2 linked regions of the Massilia sp. METH4 genome follow. The protein of the gene in region 1 interacts with the protein of each later gene in a pairwise test. Links are inferred from orthologs where the notes say so. Each region holds a gene or a part of one and is shown on either strand. Other genes may lie near its edges. The genes, in order: eno and rpe.

Region 1 (10,957 bases):
AGGCTGGGAGGTGCACGGCGTATCGCGCGGCCGCACGCCCGGCGTGGCCGGCGTGAAGCAGATCAGCGCCGACCTGACCTCGCCGGACGTCGCCCAGGCATTGGCGGGGGTGGATCCCAGCCACGTGTTCATCACCGCATGGTCGCGGCAGGCGAACGAAGAGGAGAACATCCGCGTCAACGGCGCCATGGTGAAGAACGTGCTGGACGCCGTGGGCCCCGCCGGCACGGTGCGCCACGTGGCGCTCGTGACGGGCTTGAAGCACTACCTGGGCCCGTTCGATGCATACGGCAAGGGCGCCGTGCCGATCACGCCGTTCCGCGAGGAGCAGGGCCGGCAGGACGTGCCGAACTTCTACTATGAACAGGAAGACCGCCTGTTCGACGCGGCGCGGCAATTCGGCTTCACCTGGAGCGTGCACCGGCCGCACACGATCGTCGGTTTTGCGGTCGGCAACGCGATGAACATGGGGCAGACGCTCGCCGTGTACGCCACGCTGTGCAAGCACACGGGCCAGCCGTTCGTGTTCCCCGGCAGCCACCAGCAATGGGAAGGCCTGGCGGACGTGACCGATGCCCGGCTGCTGGCACGCCACCTGCTGTGGGCATCGACCAGCGGGGCGGGCCGCAACGAGGACTTCAACGTGGTGAACGGGGACGTATTCCGCTGGCAGTGGCTGTGGCCGAAGCTGGCCGACTACTTCGGTGTCGAAGCGGCGCCGCTGCCGGAACAAATCAGCCCGCTGGAATCGCGCATGCAGGATGCGCCGGCGCTGTGGCGCGAGATCGCGCAACAGCACGGCCTTGCCGAGCCGGACGTGACACGGCTGGCCTCGTGGTGGCACACGGACGCCGACCTGGGCCGGCCGATGGAAGTCATCACCGACATGACGAAGAGCCGCAAGGCCGGCTTCCTGGAGTACCAGAGCACGCCGGATGCGTTCTTTGAACTGTTCGAAAGGCTGAAGCGGGAGAAGCTGGTTCCCTGACGGCAGCGGCCGGCGCGGCGCGAACCAGCGCCAAAGCGGCATGGGGACGCATGTGCATGCTCCCTCTTACCCGCAACAATGCCGGTGGGGCGCCGTCGCGGCTAGCGCGGGGGAAAACCGGTGTCGGACACCATGCATGGTGTCCGACACCGATACGCATCGGCCACGGGTATCGATCGGCGCGCGGGACACCGCGGCCCATTGGCCGCGGGCGCCGGTCATTATGCTTTCGGGAGCGCCGCCACGAGGTCCAGCCACGCCTGCGGCTGCGGCTTGCCCCGCTCGCGCACGCCGAAGAAGGTGACGACCAGCTCGCCCTTGTCGTCGTAGAACTCCACCGATGTCACGCCGGCCCGCTGCAGCACATAGCCGGCCTTGAACGCCTTGTCGCGCAGGTGCAGGTTGAAGTCCGGGTCCAGCACGTTGAAGTAGCCGGCCGATTCCTGCACCTTGTTCACCTTGCCGCTGTAGATCTGCGTGACGGCGCCATTGCCGACGAAGGCCATGATCGGCACCTGCTGCGCGGAGGCCTGTTCCAGCAACCGGCGCACGGCTTGCGCGGTCACCTTCGTCACCATCCCGCCCGGCGCCAGGCGCAGTGCCTGTTCGCGCGACAGCTTGAACTCGGCGACGATGCGATTGAACTGGTGCACGTCCGACATCTCCTTCCACGCCTGCTGGAACTCCTTCACGTCCACCGCCGCGTCGGGCGTCTCGGCGGCCTTCGGTGCCATCGGCACGATGGCCAGCTTGCCGTCCTGCTGCGGATGGCGGAAGTCGGCCACCAGCTTGTCGAACACGGCCACCTTGCCGTCATCCTTCAGGTACACCTTGTGGATGGCGGTGCCGTTCTCGTCGAAGAATTGCAGGCTGCGCGACACGGCGCCGTCCCTGCCCGGCTGCACGACGGCGAACGCATGCTTCCACTTGGCGAAGTGGAAGCGCAGGTCGATCGGCCCGCCCAGGTAGCCGCCGGCGATGTTCAGTTCGCGCGCTTCCCGTTCGGCATCCTTGGCGCCTTCGTCACCTTGCTTGGCGATGCGCGTGGCCACGCCGGTGACTTCGATCACGCCATTCTCGTTGCGCGTTAGCGCCATCACCTTGCCCAGGTCCAGCGCGCGGCGCATGATCTCGCGCGGCGCATGACTGGTATCGGCCAAGCGCGTGACGGTGGTGCCGATGCCGGTGGCCAGCAGCTCGGCTTCGGAGACGTTCAATTGCTTCGCGGCGTCGCGGATGCCGAGCTTGGGCTGTTCGGCGCGCAGCGCAGTCCAGCGTTCGGCCAGCGTGGCCGCATGGGCGTGACCCAGCAGCAGTGCGCCGGACAGGGCCAGAAGTTGAAGGGTACGGCGGCGGGTCTTCATGGTTTTCTCCTTAGTAGATCAGTTTGAGCGTGACGGCACCGTAGCGGCCCGGGCGGGCCTGGCGTTCGATGTCGGCCAGCGTGGCGGCCGTGGTGCCGGCGGCGAGGCTGCGCGACGATGCGTAGTCCCAGTATTTTTTGTCGGCCAGGTTGTAGATGCCGGCCGTGATCGTGGCGTGCCTGCCGATATTCCAGTAGGCCGTCAGGTCGGCCACGGTGGCGCCGGGCACCGCGAAGCGCGCGCCGGTCGAATTCGAGATCACGTCAGCCTCGGCCTGTTTGCCGCGCACGTTGAAGATCGACAGCGCCGCCCCACCCCGCTTGCCCGGGTCGTCCCACGCGAAGGTGGTGCTGATCTTGCGCGGCAGGGTTGATGCCAGTTCGCTTTCGGCACCCGTTTCGGTATTGCGTGCCTTGCTGTGCTGGACGCCCGCCGCCAGCGTCACGCTAGCGCCGTCCAGCGCGGCGTACCATTCGCCCAGCGCAAGGCTGCTGGAGAATTCCGCGCCCCACGTCTTCGCCTCGCCCACGTTCTCCGGCCGGAACAGGCCCTGCGTGATGGTCGGATAATTGACGGGGTCGAGCGGCTGCGTCGCGTACTCGATGAAGTTCCTGTACTTCGTGTGGAAGGCCGATGCCTGCATCGTCACGCCGCGTGCAGGCTGGCCTTTCAGGCCCAGCTCGAAAGCGTTGCTGGTTTCCTTCTTCAGGTCGGCGTTACCCAGCACCGCGTAGCCGGTGCCGCTGCCGGTATAGCTGAACGAATCGTAGGTGCCGGAAATTTCCGCCGCCGTCGGCAGCCGCGTGCCGCGCGTGTACTTCGCATACGCCGTCAGCTCGGGCTGGAACTTCCACGCCAGCTCCAGGCTCGGCGTGAAGTAGTCGTCCTTGCGCTTGCGTAATTCATTGCGGGCTGCCGGCACCGCCACCACGTACTGCTCGATATTCTTCGGCTCCATCTCACGCCAGTCGTAGCGCAGGCCTGGGGTCAGGGTCAGCCCGTCGGCCAGTGCCAGGTCGACGCTGGCGAAGGCGGCCAGCTTCGTCGTGTCCGTGTCGACCATGCGGTTCTTGTTCGTGATCTGGTGCGCGCCGGTGGCCAGCACGGTGCGGTCTTCGCGCCAGGGCCGCCGCGTGTCGACGTCTTCGGCGCTGATGCCATAAGCGAGACGATGCGCGCCGAGCTGCTTGAAGGCGTTGCTGGCCAGGCCGCGGCTCTTGTTGATGTAACCCGTCTCGATCGAGCGGAAGTAGCGCTGGCCAGTCGACACGTAGGGGCTGGTCGTGTGGTCGTCCACCTCGGCGTTCTGAACGTAGATGCGCGATTCGAGCTTGTCGAACAGCGCAGCCTTGCCGATGAATTCGTGGTCCAGCGAGAACCGGCTGCGCCGCGTGCTGGACGCCTGGTCGACGCCTTCCGGGTACAGCGCGCTGGTCTTGTTGATGTACTCGCGGGTATGGCTGGCCTGGTAGGCGTCGATGGTGGCGGTGACCTTTTGGCCGGCGAGCGGCGACCATGCCAGCTTGGCCAGCAAGGCATCGGAATCCCAGTCGTCCGGGTTCAGCACGGCATTGCCTTCCGACTCGACCTCGCTGCCTTCGCGGTGCACGAACAGCGCCAGGATCTGCAGGTCGCCCGCCTGCGCGGCGCCCGTGACGGCGTGCATGCGCATGTGGTTCGAACCATCGTAGCCGAACTTGTAGTCGGCATGGACGGGACGCTCGGCGCTCACGTAATCCTCGGGGGACTTGGTGACGAAGCGCACCGCACCGCCCAGGCCCGGCGTGCCGGGACCGGTGGTCGTGGTGCCGGACGCGATGTTCACCTCACGGAATGTCTCGGGGTCGAAATAATCGCGGCCGATGCCGAAGCTGGACAGGGTGGAACCATCGGGCTTCGGGGCGGCATCCGGCAGTGCAATGCCGTCGAGGTCCATGCTGACGCGGTTGCCGTCGATGCCGCGGATATTGAAGCCCGTGTTGCCGCTGCTGTCCCACACGCTGCCCGAGCCGCTTGCGGCATTCGGCACGCTGATCAGCGGCGCGTATCGCGTGATGTTCTGCATGTTCTGCGCCGCCTGGCGCGTGAGGTCGGCAGCGGTGACGGTGGTCGTCGTTCCTGCCTTGTCCTGGCCGCGCTCGGCGGTGACAGTGATTTCGCCGAGGGCGGTGGTGGTGGTGGGGGCGGCAGATTGCGCATGAGCCAGCGGCGCCAGCGCGGACATGATCAGCGCCGGCAGCAGGCGCCGGCGCGCGGTAAGTGCATCCATGATGTTCCAGTCAGAGAGTCAGTCGGGAGCTGGCTCCTGGATCGGAACAGGTGGCTGGCAAAGGCCACCATCTTAATGCGAATGATTCTTATTTTCAAGACAGAAATGTTGCAAAAAACCCGGTGACAGGCACCCCTTTCCGGGAAATGTTTCCTGGAACGCGGAGCCTGTCACCGGTTTTGCGGAAACATTGCCGGAAAATCGGTGCCTGTCACCGGTCTCGCGGCTCGGTATGTTCTGTACGTACCGTGGCAGATTGGCATCAGCCGGCCAGCGTTTCGCGTTCCGGGGTGGCGCTGATCTTGTGGATGGAGAGGTCGGCGCCGTCGAATTCCTGTTCGGGGTCGAGGCGCAGGCCGACGGTGGCCTTGAGGACGCCGTACACCAGCGCTCCGCCGGCGACGGCGATGACGATGCCCAGCACCGTGCCGGCCAGTTGCGACATGAAGGAAACCCCGCCGAGCCCGCCCAGCGCGTGGCTGCCGAAGATGCCGGCCGCGATGCCGCCCCAGGCGCCGCACAGGCCGTGCAGCGGCCATACGCCCAGCACGTCGTCGATCTTCCAGCGGTTTTGCGCCAGCGTGAACATCACCACGAAGATGGCACCGGCCACCGCGCCGGTGGCCAGGGCGCCGAGCGGATGCATCAGGTCCGAGCCGGCGCACACGGCCACCAGGCCGGCCAACGGGCCGTTATGGACGAAGCCGGGGTCGTTCTTGCCCAGCACCAGCGCGGCCAGCGTGCCGCCCACCAGGGCCATCAGCGAGTTGACGGCGACCAGGCCATTGATCTTGTCCAGCGTCTGCGCGCTCATCACGTTGAAGCCGAACCAGCCCACCGCGAGGATCCAGGCGCCCAGCGCCAGGAACGGAATGTTCGAGGGCGGATGCGCGGCGATGCGGCCATCCTTGCCGTAGCGTCCGCGGCGCGCCCCCAGCAGCAGCACGGCCGGCAGCGCGGCCCAGCCGCCCACTGCATGCACGACGACGGAGCCGGCGAAGTCATGGAACGGCGCCCCGAACATGGATTCCAGTGCGGCCTGGATGCCGAACCGGTTGTTCCAGGCGATGCCTTCGAAGAAGGGATAGATGAAGCCCACCAGCAGCGCCGTGGCGATCATTTGCGGGTAGAACCTGGCGCGCTCGGCGATACCACCGGAAATGATGGCCGGGATGGCGGCCGCGAACGTCAGCAGGAAGAAGAACTTGACGAGGTTGTAGCCATTGTTGGCAACCAGCGTATCGGTGGGGCCGAAGAAGTGCACGCCGTACGCGATGCCATAGCCCACCGCGAAGTACACGATGGTCGACACGGAAAAATCCACCAGTATCTTGACCAGTGCATTGACCTGGTTCTTCTTGCGCACGGTTCCCAGCTCGAGGAACGCAAACCCCGCATGCATCGCCAGCACCATGATGCCTCCCAGCAGGACAAACAAGGCATCGGCACCGCTCTTGAACGACTCCATCGACAGCCACTCCCTAACAAAGTGCAAAAGCACGCAGGGAGTGCAAGAACTGTGCCGTTATGGGGAGTGGAGTGCTTTGATGGTGCGCGATAGCGAACAAAGATGTTTCGCACCGTTATCGCCAGCTCATCAGCACTGGAGTGGTGCGCTGACGCGCCAAAATGGGGCTCATCCATGGTGAGACAGGCTGCCGGGCGGCCGGGCTCGCGTCGGCGTATTGTGCGAGAGTCCGCCGAAGGCGGACTCTCTTGATTGCTGCACGGTGTCAGCGTGGCAGCGTTACAGCGCGATGTCGGACACTTTCTTCAGTTGCCCAGGTTGACCAACCGGCGCCGTGCCGCCAGCGAAGCCCTCCAGGCTTGGCGATGCGATCGCCAGCTGCAGTGTTTCCGCGGTGGCCGCCCAGGTCGCCGCCAGCAGTTGCACGTTCTCGTTGAGCTTTTTCCCGTAGGACGGCACGATCTCACGGATCTTTGCCTGCCAGGCGGCGGTCTTCACGCGATCCGGGAATGCTTTCTCCAGCAGCGACAGCATGATCGCCGGCGAGGTGGAGCCGCCTGGCGACGCGCCCAGCAATGCCGATACCGAGCGGTCTGCCGACACCACGACTTCCGTACCGAGCTTCAATTGGCCGCCCTTGCCGGGAATGTCCTTGATGATCTGCACGCGCTGGCCGGCTTGCCACAGGCGCCAGTCTTCGTCCTTTGCCTCGGGCATGTAGCGGCGCAGCGCCGCCATCTTGTCTTCCCGGGACTGCTCCAGTTGCTCCGCCAGGTATTTCACCAGCGCGAATTCATGCACGCCTACCTGGAGTTGCGGCAGGACGTTGGACGCCGTGGTGGCCTTGCCGATATCGAAGTACGAGCCGTTCTTGAGGAACTTGGTGGACCAGGTAGCGAATGGCCCGAACAGCAACACGGTCTTACCATCGAGCACGCGCGTATCCAGGTGCGGCACCGACATCGGAGGCGAACCCGTATCCGCCAGGCCGTACACCTTGGCCAGGTGGCGCGACGTGATTGCCGGATTGTCCGTGACGAGGAACTCGCCGCCGACCGGGAAGCCGGCGTACTGCTTCGCTTCCGGAATGCCGGTCCGCTGCAGCAGGGGCAGCGCGGCGCCGCCGGCACCGATGAAGAGGTGCCGCGCATCGACCGTCTGGATCTTGGAATCGTCGTTGACGTCGAAGGCCGACACGCGCCAGGAACCATCGTCGTTGCGGGTGATGGAGCGCACCTCGTATCCGGTCGTGATACGGCTGCCGCGCGTCTCGCCGAGATGCTTGTAGAACTGGCGGGTGATCGACCCCAGGTTGACGTCGGTGCCGAGCGGCGAGCGGGTGGAGGTCACCACCTCGTCCGGCTTGCGGCCTTCCATCATGATCGGCACCCATGCGGCGATCTTGGCCGGATCGGTGGTCAGTTCCATGCCGGCGAACAGGGGCGAAGCCTTCAGCGCGGCGACGCGCTTTTGCATGAACTCGCGGTTCTCCTGGCCGAACACCAGGTTCATGTGCGGCGTCGAATTGATGAATTCGCGGGGATTGCCCAACACGCCCTTGCGCACCTGGTGCGCCCAGAACTGCCGCGAGATCTGGAACTTCTCGTTGATGTCGATCGCCTTGTCGATATGCACCTGCCCCTTGTCGTCCATCGGCGTGTAGTTCAGTTCGCAAAGCGCCGAGTGGCCGGTACCGGCATTGTTCCAGCCGTTGGAGCTTTCTTCGGCGACCTTGTCCAACCGTTCGAACACTTCAAACGTCCAGTTCGGTTCCAGCTCGGACAGATAGACACCGAGCGTCGCGCTCATGATGCCGCCGCCGATCAGCAGCACGTCAACCTTGCGATCCGCCTTGTCGGCACGGTATTGGCCGCCGAATGCAACGGAAGCGCCGCCCAGTACGGCCGCGGTGCCGGCGGCGGCACCGAGGAATTTGCGGCGGGAGAAGCGCTTGCCCTTGGCAGGCGCTGCGGGAGTGTTGCGATGTTCTTGAGTCATGGCATGGGTCCTTCCAGGAATCATTGAAAGCGGCAGCCCACCGTCCCTGGGGGCGGTGCGCACGCGAGCTGACGTGTTCGGAATTGCTTATCCAACGACGGCATGGCGAACATGCCGTGTCAGGGCGGGACTATCGTCCCGCATTGAGCAGAGTGTTTGTCAGGTCCAGCGGCAGGGGTTCCCTGCCGGCGCCGCGAAGAGCGCTTTGGGTAGCTGGCTGATCAGGCAGCCAAACTGGCCATTTTCGAACTCTTCAAATGCTTGCATGGGCTTGCAACGGGCGGTGCTTCGACGCTGAAGCAGCGATCATACTTGCCTGGGGACTATGAACCAATGAGGGTTTTTGCGTAGCGCCGCGATCTACCGGCGTGACGTGCCAGCCACCGACCGGCGGAAAGGATGTCGCGGTGGTCGCGGCGGACAGGCGCGTTGTCAGGGGCGGGCGGGCTTGGCGGGCTTGGCGGGTTCCTCGGCCGGCGGCGGGGCCGGCGTGGCGCCGTCGCCCGGGATCTGGCCCTTGCGCAGGATTTGCACGTAGATTTCGTTCTGCTTGATCATCGACAGCTCGTAGCGCGCGCGTTCTTCCACGGCACCGGTGCCATCCTTCAGGTCGCGCACCTCGGAGTCGAGCTTGGCATTGCGCTGCCGCAGTTGCTCGTTTTTCGCGTGGGCGGCTTCCACCTGCTGCTCCAGGTCCTGCACGCGCAGCCATCCGCCCTTCCCCAGCCATAATGGATATTGAATCAACAGCAGCAGGGCCGCCAGGGCAAGGGTGATCAGACGCATAGACAATAAAGAACCGGCCGGGAGTTCCGGCCGGTTGTAGTGGTGATTACTTCAGACGCAGTTATTTGAGATTATAGAATGCATCGCGGCCCGGATAGGAAGCGATATCGCCCAGATCTTCTTCGATGCGCAGCAACTGGTTGTATTTGGCCATGCGATCCGAGCGGGACATGGAGCCGGTCTTGATCTGCAAGGCGTTCAGGCCCACGGCGATGTCGGCGATCGTGGAATCTTCCGTTTCGCCCGAGCGGTGCGAGATCACGGCGGTGTAGCCGGCGCGCTTGGCCATTTCGATGGCGGCGAACGTTTCGGTCAGCGTGCCGATCTGGTTGATCTTGATCAGGATCGAGTTGGCGATGCCCTTCTGGATGCCTTCCTTCAGGATCTTGGTGTTGGTGACGAACAGGTCGTCGCCCACCAGCTGCACCTTCTTGCCCAGTGCCTGCGTCAGCAGCGCCCAGCCTTCCCAGTCGCCTTCGCCCATCGCGTCTTCGATCGAGATGATCGGGTACTTGTCGCACCAGGTGGCCAGCAGGTTCGTGAATTCCTGCGCGGTCAGGGACAGGCCCTCGCCTTCCAGCTCGTACTTGCCGTTCTTGTAGAACTCGGAAGCGGCGCAGTCCAGGCCCAGGGCGATCTGCGTGCCCGGCTCGTAGCCGGCTTCCTCGATGGCCTGGATGATCAGCTTGATGGCTTCTTCATGGTTCGCGACGGACGGTGCGAAGCCGCCTTCGTCGCCCACCGCCGTGGTCAGGCCCTTCTTGTGCAGGATCTTCTTCAGCGTGTGGAACACTTCGGCGCCGTAGCGCATCGCTTCCTTGAAGGTCGGTGCGCCGACCGGGATGATCATGAATTCCTGGATGTCCAGGTTGTTGTCGGCGTGCGCGCCGCCATTGATCACGTTCATCATCGGCACCGGCATCTGCATCGAACCGGAACCGCCGAAGTAGCGGTACAGCGGCAGGCCGGCTTCTTCCGCGGCGGCCTTGGCGACAGCCATCGACACGGCCAGCATCGCGTTGGCGCCCAGGCGCGACTTGTTCTCGGTGCCGTCCAGGTCGATCAGGGTGCGGTCCAGGAAGGCCTGTTCGTTGGCATCCAGGCCCATGATCGCTTCGGAGATCTCGGTGTTGATGTTCTCGCATGCCTGCAGCACGCCCTTGCCGAAGAAGCGCTTCGGATCGCCGTCACGCAGCTCGATCGCCTCGCGCGAACCGGTCGACGCGCCCGAAGGCACGGCCGCACGGCCCATCACGCCCGACTCCAGCAGCACGTCGCATTCGACGGTCGGGTTGCCGCGCGAGTCGATGATCTCGCGGCCGATGATATCTACGATTGCACTCATGTGTAGTCTCCAAGGTGGTGGAAAGCAGGTGACGGCGCGGCCGGGCTCGCTGCATGCTGGCTTGTAAAAGGCCTTGCAACATTAGCCACGCGCAAAAATTGCAGCAAGCGTAACAGAGGATGGCCTCGGAGGGAAGCGCGGCGGGGCTGTCGATACTCTTAAAGGGCCACTGAAAAACAAAAAACCCAACGGCAGAAAACTGCCGTTGGGTCCTCGTGCGGCCAGCCAGACGCAGGCTCAAAAACGGATCACTCGAAGCTGTCTTCGAGGAAGCCTGCCTTCTTCGTGATGCGATCGAGCTCGATCAGCGTGGACAGCAACTCCTTCATGCGCCCCAGCGGCACGGCGTTCGGGCCGTCCGACAGCGCGGTGGCCGGCGTGGGGTGGGTTTCCATGAACAGGCCGGCCACGCCCACGGCGACGGCCGCGCGCGACAGCACGGGCACCATGTCGCGCATGCCGCCCGACGACGTGCCGTTCCCGCCTGGCAGCTGCACCGAGTGCGTGGCGTCGAACACTACCGGGGCGCCGGTCTCGCGCATGATCGCCAGCGAGCGCATGTCGGACACCAGGTTGTTGTAGCCGAACGAGGCGCCGCGTTCGCAGGCGAGGAAGTTGTTCTCGTTCAGGCCCTTCGCGCGGGCGGCGGCACGGGCCTTGTCGATCACGTTCTTCATGTCGTGCGGCGCGAGGAACTGGCCCTTCTTGATGTTCACCGGCAGGCCGGACTGCGCACAGG
Region 2 (10,850 bases), 2.4 Mb from region 1 along the record:
GAAGGCCTTCTTCACTCACGCGGCATTGCTGGATCAGGGTTGCCCCCATTGTCCAAAATTCCCCACTGCTGCCTCCCGTAGGAGTCTGGACCGTGTCTCAGTTCCAGTGTGGCTGGTCGTCCTCTCAGACCAGCTACTGATCGTCGCCTTGGTGAGCCTTTACCTCACCAACTAGCTAATCAGATATCGGCCGCTCCAGGAGCACAAGGCCTTGCGGTCCCCTGCTTTCATCCTTGGATCGTATGCGGTATTAGCGTAACTTTCGCTACGTTATCCCCCACTCTTGGGCACGTTCCGATATATTACTCACCCGTTCGCCACTCGCCGCCAGGCCGAAGCCCGCGCTGCCGTTCGACTTGCATGTGTAAAGCATGCCGCCAGCGTTCAATCTGAGCCAGGATCAAACTCTTCAGTTTAATCTCTGTTGTCTCGGCATTTCTGCCGAGGGTCATTCACTCAAAATACTGACGAATCATTCGAAGATGATTACGTTTATTTTGCGTGAACGTTTGATGCTATATATTTTGAGCTTCGGGACCAAAGTCCCGGGCACATCATCAAACGCCCACACTTATCGACTGTTGATTGTTAAAGAATTCTTGCCATTCGGCGCTTGCTGCGTTCGTAGACAAATCGTTGTGTTTGTCAGCAGCAGAGAAGCGAGATTATCGAGTGTTTCGTGCGATTCGTCAAGCTTCTCATCTACTCACATCAAGCTGCTTGTTTCACTTTCGTGACAGCTGCGTTGCTGCGAGGGACAGAACTATATCAAAGCCCCTCGAAGTTTGGCAAGCGCTTTTCGAGGAAGGCATGCATGCCTTCGCGCTGCGCCGGCGTGCCGAACGCGGCGTGGAACAGGCGGCGCTCGTAGCGCACGCCTTCCGTGAGCGGCACTTCAAAGGCCACGTTCACTGCTTCCTTGATCTGCATGGCTACCGAGAGCGGCATCGATGCGATCGTGGTGGCCGCCGCCAGCGCTTCTTCGATCAGCTTGTCGGCCGGGACCACACGCGACACCAGGCCAGTGCGCTCCGCTTCCGCCGCGTCGATGGTGCGGGCCGTCAGCAGCATGTCCATCGCCTTGGCCTTGCCGATCGCCCGCGGCAGCCGCTGCGTGGCGCCAGCTCCAGGGGTGACGCCGATCTTGATTTCCGGCTGGCCGAACTTGGCCGTATCTGCCGCGATCACGAAGTCGCACATCATCGCCAGCTCGCAACCGCCACCCAGCGCATAGCCGGCGACGGCGCCGATCACGGGCGTGCGCACCTTCAGGATGTGCTCCCAGTTACGAGTGATGTAATTGTCGCGGTAGGTATCCTGGTACGTGTAGTCGATCATCGCCGGGATATCGGCGCCGGCGGCGAAAGCCTTCTCGCTGCCGGTCAGCACGATGCAACCGATCTGCGGGTCCTTGTCGAAACCGGCAAACGCCTCGCCCAGCTCGTTCATCATGCGGTCGTTCAGCGCATTCAGCGCCTTCGGCCGGTTCAGGCGGATAAGGGCCACCTTGCCGTGGACTTCAACGATCAGGTCTTCATATTGCATGCTGGTCTCCCGGGACGATAGTTCGGGCGATTGTAGCGTCATCGGGATGCCTGTGCCATTGCGGTATGATCGGCCGATTCATGCCGTTTCCCCTTCTTTCTCCGATTGCCGAACGGTGGCGCACCGACGCGCTGCTGTCGAATTCCGACTTCCGCCACTACTGGGCCAGCCTGGTATTGACGAGCTTCGGCTCGCAGATCGGCACGCTCGCGCTGCCGCTCTGCGCCGTGCTGCTGCTGCACGCCACCCCGGCGCAGATGGGCGTGCTCACCGCCTGCCAGGCGATTCCCTTCGCGGTCTTCGCATTGCCGGCGGGCGTGCTGCTGGACCGCAGCCGCAAGCTGCCGATCCTGTTGGCCAGCAAGGCCGCGCAGGGCATTTCGCTGGCATCGATTCCCGTCGCGTGGTGGCTCGACCTGCTGGGCATGCCGTGGCTCTATACGGTGGCGGCGATCCAGGGCACCTGCAACGTCATCGGTGGCGGGGCGGAACAGATCTATCTCACGCTGCTCGTCGGCCGGGAGCGGATGGTCGAGGCGCAGTCCCGCTTCGCCAGCACGGATTCGATCTCGCGGCTGCTGGCTCCGGGCCTGGCCGGCATCCTGATCCAGTGGCTGACGGCGCCGGTGGCCATCCTCGTCAACGCGGCAACATTCTTCATCTCGCTCTGGAATATCGGCCGCGTAAAGATGCGCGAAGCCATCCCGCCGCGCAGCGACCGCCACCCGCTGCACGATGTGCGTGCCGGTTTCGCCTTCATCTGGCGCCAGCCCCTGCTGCGCGCCCTGGCCTGGGTGGCCGGCGCCTGGCACCTGCTGTTCTACGGCTATAACGCACTGCTCGTGCTGTTCGCCACGCGCGAACTGGGCATGAACGCCGGCATGCTGGGGACGGCGCAGATGCTGGGCGGAGCCGGCGTGTTCGCCAGTTCCCTGCTGCTGCGGCCGCTGAACCACCGTTACGGCGCCGGCAACACAATCGTGATCGGCACCGCGTCGATGGCCCTGGGTTTCGTGCTGATGCCGCTGATCCCGCGCGATCTGTTTGGCGACGCCCGCTTCAGCGCGGCGACATATGCGCTCCTGATGTTCTTCTTCGACCTGGGCGCCATGCTGTTCTTCATCCCTTACCAGGCGCTGCGCCAGAAAGTGACGCCGGACGAAATGCTGGGCCGAATGATCTCGACCATGCGCTTCCTGACGGTGGCGGTGGCCCCGCTGGGCGCCCTGGCCGCCGGCTATGCGGGCGACCGCCTGGGCGTGCGCCCTGCCCTCTACTGTATCGCGGCGGGCGGCGTGCTGCTGGCCATGGGCGCCGTCACGTCGCGCCCGATCCGAAGCGTGCGCCCTTGATGCGGCGGTGCCCTTAGACTGGAGCATTGCCAACTTTACAAGGGGACTGTCATGTTCAAGAACATCCTGTTACCCACCGATGGCTCCGACCTGGCCGTGAAAGCCACCGAAACGGCGGTGCGCTTCGCCCAGGTGCATGGCGCCCGCATCGTCGCCATCTGCGTTGCCCAGCCATTCCCGTTCGTGCCGATGGCCGAGGGAGGCGCCGTCGTGCCGGACGCGGAAGTGTTCGAAACGCAGATCACCACCGCGGCCCAGGCCAACATCAACAAGGTGGCCACCGCCTGCGCCGCCGCCGGCGTGCCCTTCGAGGGTATCGTCAGCAATTCCCACACGCCCTACAAGGACATCGTGGACGCTGCGGACAAACACAACTGCGACATCATCCTGATGGCCTCGCACGGCCGCGGCGGCTTGAGCAAACTGCTGCTCGGCAGCGAAACGCAGAAGGTGCTGGCGCATACCACGCTGCCGGTACTGGTTCTGCGGTAAGCAGCCCAGCCAGCCGCTCAGCGGGTCTGGCGGGGCAGCAGCACCCACACCTGGCCGCTCTGCTTCATCCGACCCGCATTCTCCGCCGCCTCGGTACCGAAACCAAAGAAAAAGTCGACGCGGATGGCGCCCCGGATGGCGCCACCGGTGTCCTGCGCCATCACCAGGCGCTGCAGCGGGACCTCGCTGGCAGCCTGCGTGGTGGACAGGTACAGCGGGACGCCTGACGGAATCTGCGTCGTGTCCACCGCCACCGAACGCTGCGGCGTCAAGGGCACGCCCAACGAACCTTTCGGGCCAACGCTGGGGTCCGGCAGTTTTTCTTCGCGGAAGAACACATAGCTGGGATTCACATTCAGCAGTTCCTGCCTGCGCGTCGGGTGCCCGGCGATCCACGCCTTGATCCCTTGCGCCGACGCCTGCTCGGACGTCAATTCGCCCTGCTCGATCAGCCACTTGCCGATGGATTTGTACGGATGGCCGTTCTGGTCCGCGTAGGCCACGCGCACCGTTTCGCCGGAATCGAGCTGCACGCGGCCGGAGCCCTGCACCTCGAGGAAGAAGGCTTCGACCGGATCGTCGACCCACAGCAATTCCTTGCCGGCCAGGCCCGAGCGGGCGATTTCCTCCCGGCTGGCGTACGGCACCACCTTCCTGCCCTGCAGGCGGCCGCGCAGCCGCTTGCCCTTCAGTTCCGGATATACGGCGGCAAGGTCGACGGTCACCATATCGTCCGGCACTTTATATAGAGGAGTCTGGTACGGGCCGCCCTGCTTGCGGGCGCCGCGCAGCAGCGGCTCGTAGTAGCCCGTGACGAGGCCGGTATCCGAACCATCCGGCGCGATCACGCGGTGCGGCACCAGGAACGTTTCAAAGAACAGGCGCACGGCGCGCTCGTCGTTCGCATTCACGGTGCGGGCGATCGAGCACGCTTCCTTCCAGTCCGCGCGCTTGCCGATTACCGAGCAGGACGACTGGAAGGCCGGCCAGGCGGCGCGCAGGTCGTCGCGCGACCAGCCGGGCAGGTCGGCGAATGTGCCCGGCACGAAGGCCGTTTTCGCGGGCGGCGCCGGCGGCTGCCCAGGTTCGGGCCGAGGTGCGGGCTGCGGTACGGGCTGGGGAGCCGGCTGAGGTGCGGGCCGGGGCGGCGCGGGCTGCTGACGGGGTGCGGGCGGTGCCCCGCAACCGGCAAGCAGGACTGCCGATACGGCCGCGCAGGTCAACAGATGGAAATTACGGGGTAGACTACGGCGAACGAAAAACATGGAGGCGGTATGTGGATCCTGATGGTCGAGGCATTGGTGGCGCTGTTCCTGCTGGTGTTCATCGTGTGGTGGACGATGCCCGGCAAGAAAAAGACGCCTCCGGCCAAACGGCCGGACCAGCCTGAATGATGCGACGAAGTTTATAACAACCGGATCAGTGCAGGGTGTGCGGAAGGGACAGTACGAACTCCGGAATCGGCACCTCGAACCGGTGGCCATCCTCGGCCACGCAGAAATACTCGCCCACCATCGAACCCTGCGGGGTCTGCAAGGCCGTGCCGCTCGTATATTCGAACTGCTCGCCCGGCTGCAGCAGGGGCTGGTGCCCCACCACGCCCAGGCCACGCACTTCCTGCTTGTGATTGTTGGCGTCGGTGATGACCCAGTGGCGCGAGATCAGTTGCGCCGCCACCGTGCCCGTGTTCTTGATCGTGATCGAGTAGGTGAACACGAAGTTGGTGCGTTCGGGGTCGGATTGTTCCGGCAGGAACTGCGTCCTGACCGTTACGGCGAATTCATATTGGGCCATCGGTATTCCTTATTGCCGGGCGTGGTGTGCTGTAGGAGCTGCCCGAAAGTCAAGTTTGGCATTTCATTAATGCGGTTCCGCATTGCACCCCATTTCCCTCCGGTGCGCAAGGTGCGCTCCGCACATAACGGGAGAGCGGCGTAAAATAACGCATCTTTTTGCTACCCACCCTGTCATGACTACTTTCCGCATCGCCCCCAGCATCCTGTCCGCCGACTTCGCCCGCCTGGGCGAGGAAGTGAAGAACGTCGTCGCCGCCGGCGCCGACATCATCCACTTCGACGTGATGGACAACCATTATGTGCCGAACCTCACCGTCGGCCCGCTGGTATGCCAGGCGATCCGCCCGCACGTGCAGGTGCCGATCGACGTGCACCTGATGGTCAAGCCCGTCGACCGCATCATCCCCGACTTCGCCAAGGCCGGCGCCAACATCATCACCTTCCACCCCGAGGCTTCCGACCACATCGACCGTTCGCTGCAACTGATCCGCGACCACGGCTGCAAGGCCGGCCTCGTGTTCAACCCGGCCACGCCGCTGTCCTACCTGGAGCACGTGATGGACAAGGTCGACATGATCCTCATCATGTCGGTGAACCCGGGCTTCGGCGGCCAGTCCTTCATCCCGCAGGCGCTAAAGAAGATCGAGCAGGCACGCCGCCTGATCGACGAATCGGGCCGCGACATCATGCTGGAAGTGGATGGCGGCATCAAGATCGACAATATCGCCGCCGCCGCGAAAGCGGGCGCGGACACCTTCGTGGCCGGCTCGGCGATCTTCGGCCAGCCCGACTACAAGGCCGTCATCGACGCGATGCGCACCCAGCTGGCGGCGGTGTAAATGACGGCGGCCGCTCACCCCCTGGCCGGCGTGCGCGCCGCCATCATCGACCTGGACGGCACGATGCTCGACACCGTGCCCGACTTCCACGTGGCCATCAACGCGATGCGCGAGGAACTGAAACTGGAACCGATCACGGCCGAGCAGATCAAGAACATGGTCGGCAAGGGTTCGGAAAACCTGATCCGCAGCGTGCTCTCGCTCGACCATGACGACGCGGCCGTCGAACAGCACTTCGCCGCGGCGATGGATGCCTATCAGCGGCACTACCTGGCCATCAACGGCCACCACAGCACGCTGTACCCGGATGTGGCGGCCGGCCTCACGGAACTGAAGGATGCCGGCATTCGCCTCGCCTGCGTGACGAACAAGCCGCTCGCCTTCGCCCTGCCGCTGTTGAAGCTGAAGGAGCTGGACGGCTACTTCGAAGTGATCTACGGCGGCGATTCGTTCGAGAAGAAGAAGCCCGACCCGCTGCCGCTGGTGCGCGCTTGCGAGTACTTCGGCCTGCCGCCGCACCAGGTGGTGGCGATCGGCGACTCGTCGAACGATGCCCGGGCCGCCCGCGCGGCCGGTTGCCCCGTGCTCACGGTGCCGTATGGTTATAACCACGGGGAATCTATACACGATACGGATTCCGATGGTATAGTTGAAACGCTGCTGCATGCTGCACAGCTCATAAACGCGCACAACGTTCAATGAACTTGGCGCATCAAACTTAAAACCGTACGCTCGTCAAACGATGTTTCTCAACAAAAGACACAACGTTACTCACCAGGGATCGATCGAGGCCTGGCTGTGGCGACGCTGGCAATCCTGGGCAAACTAAGCCGTATTGATTGCTGCCGTCGGAGACTTCGCGCGACCATCCATCCTATCGCTCTCTCCCGGCAGGTTTTTTGAACCTCACCGCCACCACCCGTACACCCGAATTGGGCTTGCGTGGCGGATTGGAGAGAAACATGACCGAACTCGAATTCAAGTCGCTGGCCACGCAAGGCTACAACCGTATTCCCCTGATCGCGGAAGCGTTCGCCGACCTCGAAACCCCGCTGTCGCTGTACCTGAAGCTGGCGCAAAGCCAGAACACAGGCAAGAACACCTTCCTGCTGGAATCGGTGGTCGGCGGCGAGCGCTTCGGCCGCTACTCGTTCATCGGCCTGCCGGCGAAGACGCTGCTGCGCACGCACGGCAGCCGCACCGAGATCGTCAAGGGCGGCGAAGTCATCGAAACGCACGAAGGCAATCCCCTCGAATTCATCGAGCAGTACCAGGCGCGTTTCAAGGTGGCGCTGCGCCCGGGCATGCCCCGCTTCGTGGGCGGCCTGGCCGGTTACTTCGGCTACGACACGGTGCGCCACATCGAGAAGAAGCTTGCTGGCAAGGGGCCGAAGGACGACCTGGGCCTGCCCGACATCCAGCTGATGGTCACGGAAGAACTGGCCGTCATCGACAACCTCTCCGGCAAGCTGTACCTGATCGTCTATGCGGACACCACGCAGCCGGAATCGTACTCGAAGGCGCGCCAGCGCCTGAAGGAATTGAAGGCGCTGCTGCGCCGCGGCGTCGATGCGCCGGTCACCTCGTCGTCCGTGCGCACCGAGGCGATTCGCGAATTCGACAAGGAAGCCTACCTGGCCGCCGTTGCGAAGGCGAAGGAATACATCATGGCCGGCGACCTGATGCAGGTGCAGATCGGCCAGCGCATCAAGAAGCCCTATGTGGATTCGCCACTCACGCTGTACCGCGCGCTGCGTTCGCTGAACCCGTCGCCGTACATGTACTTCTATAACTTCGGCGACATGCAGATCGTGGGCGCGTCGCCGGAAATCCTCGTCCGCAACGAGACCCTGCCGGACGGCGAGAAGAAAGTCACGCTGCGCCCCATTGCCGGCACGCGCCCGCGCGGCGCCACGCCGGAAAAGGATGCGCAGCTGGCCGAGGAACTGCTGGCCGACCCGAAGGAGATCGCCGAGCACGTGATGCTGATCGACCTGGCCCGCAACGACCTGGGCCGCATCTCCGAGATCGGCAGCGTGAAGGTCACCGACAAGATGGTGATCGAAAAGTACTCGCACGTGCAGCACATCGTGTCCAACGTCGAGGGCAAGCTGAAATCGGGCATGTCGAACCTGGACGTGCTGCGCGCCACCTTCCCGGCCGGTACCCTGACGGGCGCGCCGAAGGTGCACGCGATGGAAGTGATCGACGAGCTCGAAATCACCAAGCGCGGCATCTATGGCGGCGCGTGCGGCTACCTGTCGTTCGGCGGCGAGATGGACGTGGCGATCGCGATCCGCACCGGCGTGATCAAGGACGGCATGCTGTACGTGCAGGCGGCAGCAGGCGTGGTGGCCGACTCCATCCCCGAGATGGAATGGCAGGAAACGGAAAACAAGGCGCGCGCCGTGCTGCGCGCGGCGGAACAAGTGCAAGACGGCCTGGATGGGGAGTTCTGACATGCTGCTGATGATCGACAATTACGACTCCTTCACCTACAACATCGTGCAGTACTTCGGCGAGCTCGGTGAGGATGTGCGGGTGCACCGCAACGATGAAATCACGATCGAGCAGATCGAGGCCCTGAACCCGGACCGCATCTGCATCTCGCCGGGCCCGAAGGCGCCGGCGCAGGCCGGCATTTCGGTGGAAGTGCTCAAGCACTTCGCCGGCAAGAAGCCGATCCTGGGCGTGTGCCTGGGCCACCAGGCCATCGGCGAGGCGTTCGGCGGCAAGATCATCCGCGCCAAGGAAGTCATGCACGGCAAGACCTCGCCCATCGCCCACACGGGCGATGGCGTGTTCAAGGACTTGCCGAGCCCCTTCACGGTGATCCGCTACCACTCGCTGGCGATCGAGCGCGCTTCGCTGCCCTCCTGCCTGGAAGTGACGGCATGGACCGACGATGGCGAAATCATGGGCGTGCGCCACAAGGAATTCGATATCGAGGGCGTGCAATTCCACCCCGAATCGATCCTCTCCGAGCATGGCCACGCCATGCTGAAGAATTTCCTCGACCGCCAAGGATAACGCCATGCCGATCACCCACCAGGAAGCCCTGATCCGCTGCATCGAGCACCGCGAGATCTTCCACGACGAAATGCTGCACCTGTTCCGCCAGATCATGAGCGGCGAAATGTCGCCCGTGATGGTGGCCGCGCTGACCATGGGCCTGCGCGTGAAGAAGGAAACCATCGGTGAAATCACCGCCGCCGCGCAGGTGATGCGCGAATTCTCGACCAAGGTGCCGATGGCCGACACCACGAACCTGCTGGACATCGTGGGCACCGGCGGCGATGGCGCGCACACGTTCAATATCAGCAGCGCGGCAATGTTCGTCGCGGCCGCCGCCGGAGCGCGCATCGCCAAGCATGGCGGGCGCAGCGTGTCGTCCTCGTCCGGCAGCGCGGACCTGATCGAATCGCTGGGCGCAAACATCAACCTGAAGCCTGAACAGATCGCCCAATCGATCGCGCAGACGGGCATCGGCTTCATGTTCGCGCCGAATCACCACGCCGCCATGAAGCACGTGGCGCCGGTGCGCCGCGAACTGGGCGTGCGCTCGATCTTCAACATCCTCGGCCCCCTCACCAACCCGGCCGGCGCGCCGAACATCCTGATGGGCGTGTTCCACCCCGACCTGGTGGGCATTCAAGTGCGCGTGCTGCAACGCCTGGGCGCCGAACACGCGATCGTCGTGTATGGCCGCGACAATATGGATGAAGTGTCGCTGGGCGCCGGCACGCTGGTCGGGGAACTGGTCGACGGCGAGATCCGCGAATACGAGATCCACCCGGAAGACTTCGGCCTGCAGATGATCGCCAGCCGCAACCTGAAGGTGGCCAATGCCGAGGAATCGAAAGCCAAGGTGCTGGGCGTGCTCTCCGGCGAAACCGGCGCCGCGACCGATATCGTGGCGCTCAACGCCGGTACCGCGCTGTATGCCGCCGGTGTCGCGCCGTCGATCGAAGTGGGGTTGCTGAAGGCGCGCCAGGCGATCGAATCCGGTGCCGCGCTGGCCAAGCTGAAACAGTTCGTCGAAGTCACGCAGGCGCTCGGCGCCGACAATTGAAGGGAGCTGCCCATGTTCGGCATCCACGACCTGACCTTGTTCATCGTTTCCGGGCTGCTGCTGAACATCATGCCGGGGCCGGATTCGCTGCTGATCATGGCGCGCAGTGCCACGCAGGGCTGGCGGGCCGGCGTGGCCGCTTCGCTGGGCATCGGCGCGGGCACGATGGTGCATGTGCTGGCCGCCGCGCTGGGGTTGTCGGCGCTGCTGGCGACTTCGGCCACCGCGTTCACGGTGGTGAAATGGGTGGGTGCCGCGTATATCGTGTGGTGCGGCATCGGCATGCTGCGGGCAAAGCTGAAAGGTGCCGGCGACGATGCGACAGTCCCGGCGCCGGCGCCCTTGCCGCTCGGCCGCATCTTCGTCCAAGGCTTTCTCACCAACGTCCTGAATCCCAAGGTCGCCCTGTTCTTCCTTGCCTTCGTGCCCCAGTTCATCGACGCCGACGCGCCGAACAAGCCGCTGGCCTTCATTATCCTGGGCTGCATCTTCAACTTCAACGGCATGTTGTGGTGTAACGGCCTCGCGCTGTTCACCGCGTTCGCCAGCGCGAAGCTGAAGGTGAAGCCGCGCGTGGCGCTGTGGCTGAACCGCGTGACCGGCGGCCTGTTCCTCGCGCTGGGCGCCCGCCTCGCCCTCGCCGACCGTCATTAAGAATCGAACCATGTCCGACATCCTGAACAAGATCCTGGCCGTGAAGGCCGAAGAAGTGGCCGCGGCCAAGAAGTACCGCAGCCTCGCCAGCCTGCGCGAC

What was found.
Region 2: the proteins of eno (region 1) and rpe interact in binary tests that used the Escherichia coli proteins (3 or more experiments, as listed by UniProt). The link is inferred for Massilia sp. METH4 from one-to-one orthologs.

Annotation. Positions count from the first base shown.
Region 1 is NZ_CP146614.1:259,805-270,761, forward strand. What follows is about bases 8,077-10,957. They hold eno (phosphopyruvate hydratase), read right to left. Parts: upstream 10,219-10,957; coding sequence 8,935-10,218; downstream 8,077-8,934. Other genes in these bases: mqo (malate dehydrogenase (quinone)), read right to left, coding at 8,077-8,087; ftsB (cell division protein FtsB), read right to left, coding at 8,520-8,873; kdsA (3-deoxy-8-phosphooctulonate synthase), read right to left, coding at 10,467-10,957. Outside these bases: V6Z91_RS01245 (SDR family oxidoreductase), read left to right, coding at 1-988; V6Z91_RS01250 (ChuX/HutX family heme-like substrate-binding protein), read right to left, coding at 1,210-2,352; V6Z91_RS01255 (TonB-dependent receptor), read right to left, coding at 2,363-4,621; V6Z91_RS01260 (ammonium transporter), read right to left, coding at 4,884-6,089; more of mqo, read right to left, coding at 6,369-8,076. UniProt on the Escherichia coli protein: Catalyzes the reversible conversion of 2-phosphoglycerate (2-PG) into phosphoenolpyruvate (PEP). It is essential for the degradation of carbohydrates via glycolysis.
Region 2 is NZ_CP146614.1:2,637,114-2,647,963, reverse strand. What follows is about bases 4,418-7,191. They hold rpe (ribulose-phosphate 3-epimerase), read left to right. Parts: upstream 4,418-5,358; coding sequence 5,359-6,024; downstream 6,025-7,191. Other genes in these bases: trpE (anthranilate synthase component I), read left to right, coding at 6,987-7,191; V6Z91_RS11660 (phosphoglycolate phosphatase), read left to right, coding at 6,025-6,726; apaG (Co2+/Mg2+ efflux protein ApaG), read right to left, coding at 4,809-5,183; V6Z91_RS11675 (murein transglycosylase A), read right to left, coding at 4,418-4,435. Outside these bases: V6Z91_RS11690 (enoyl-CoA hydratase), read right to left, coding at 769-1,545; V6Z91_RS11685 (MFS transporter), read left to right, coding at 1,626-2,897; V6Z91_RS11680 (universal stress protein), read left to right, coding at 2,949-3,389; more of V6Z91_RS11675, read right to left, coding at 3,407-4,417; more of trpE, read left to right, coding at 7,192-8,483; V6Z91_RS11650 (aminodeoxychorismate/anthranilate synthase component II), read left to right, coding at 8,485-9,054; trpD (anthranilate phosphoribosyltransferase), read left to right, coding at 9,059-10,096; V6Z91_RS11640 (LysE family translocator), read left to right, coding at 10,109-10,750; indole-3-glycerol phosphate synthase TrpC, read left to right, coding at 10,761-10,850. UniProt on the Escherichia coli protein: Catalyzes the reversible epimerization of D-ribulose 5-phosphate to D-xylulose 5-phosphate.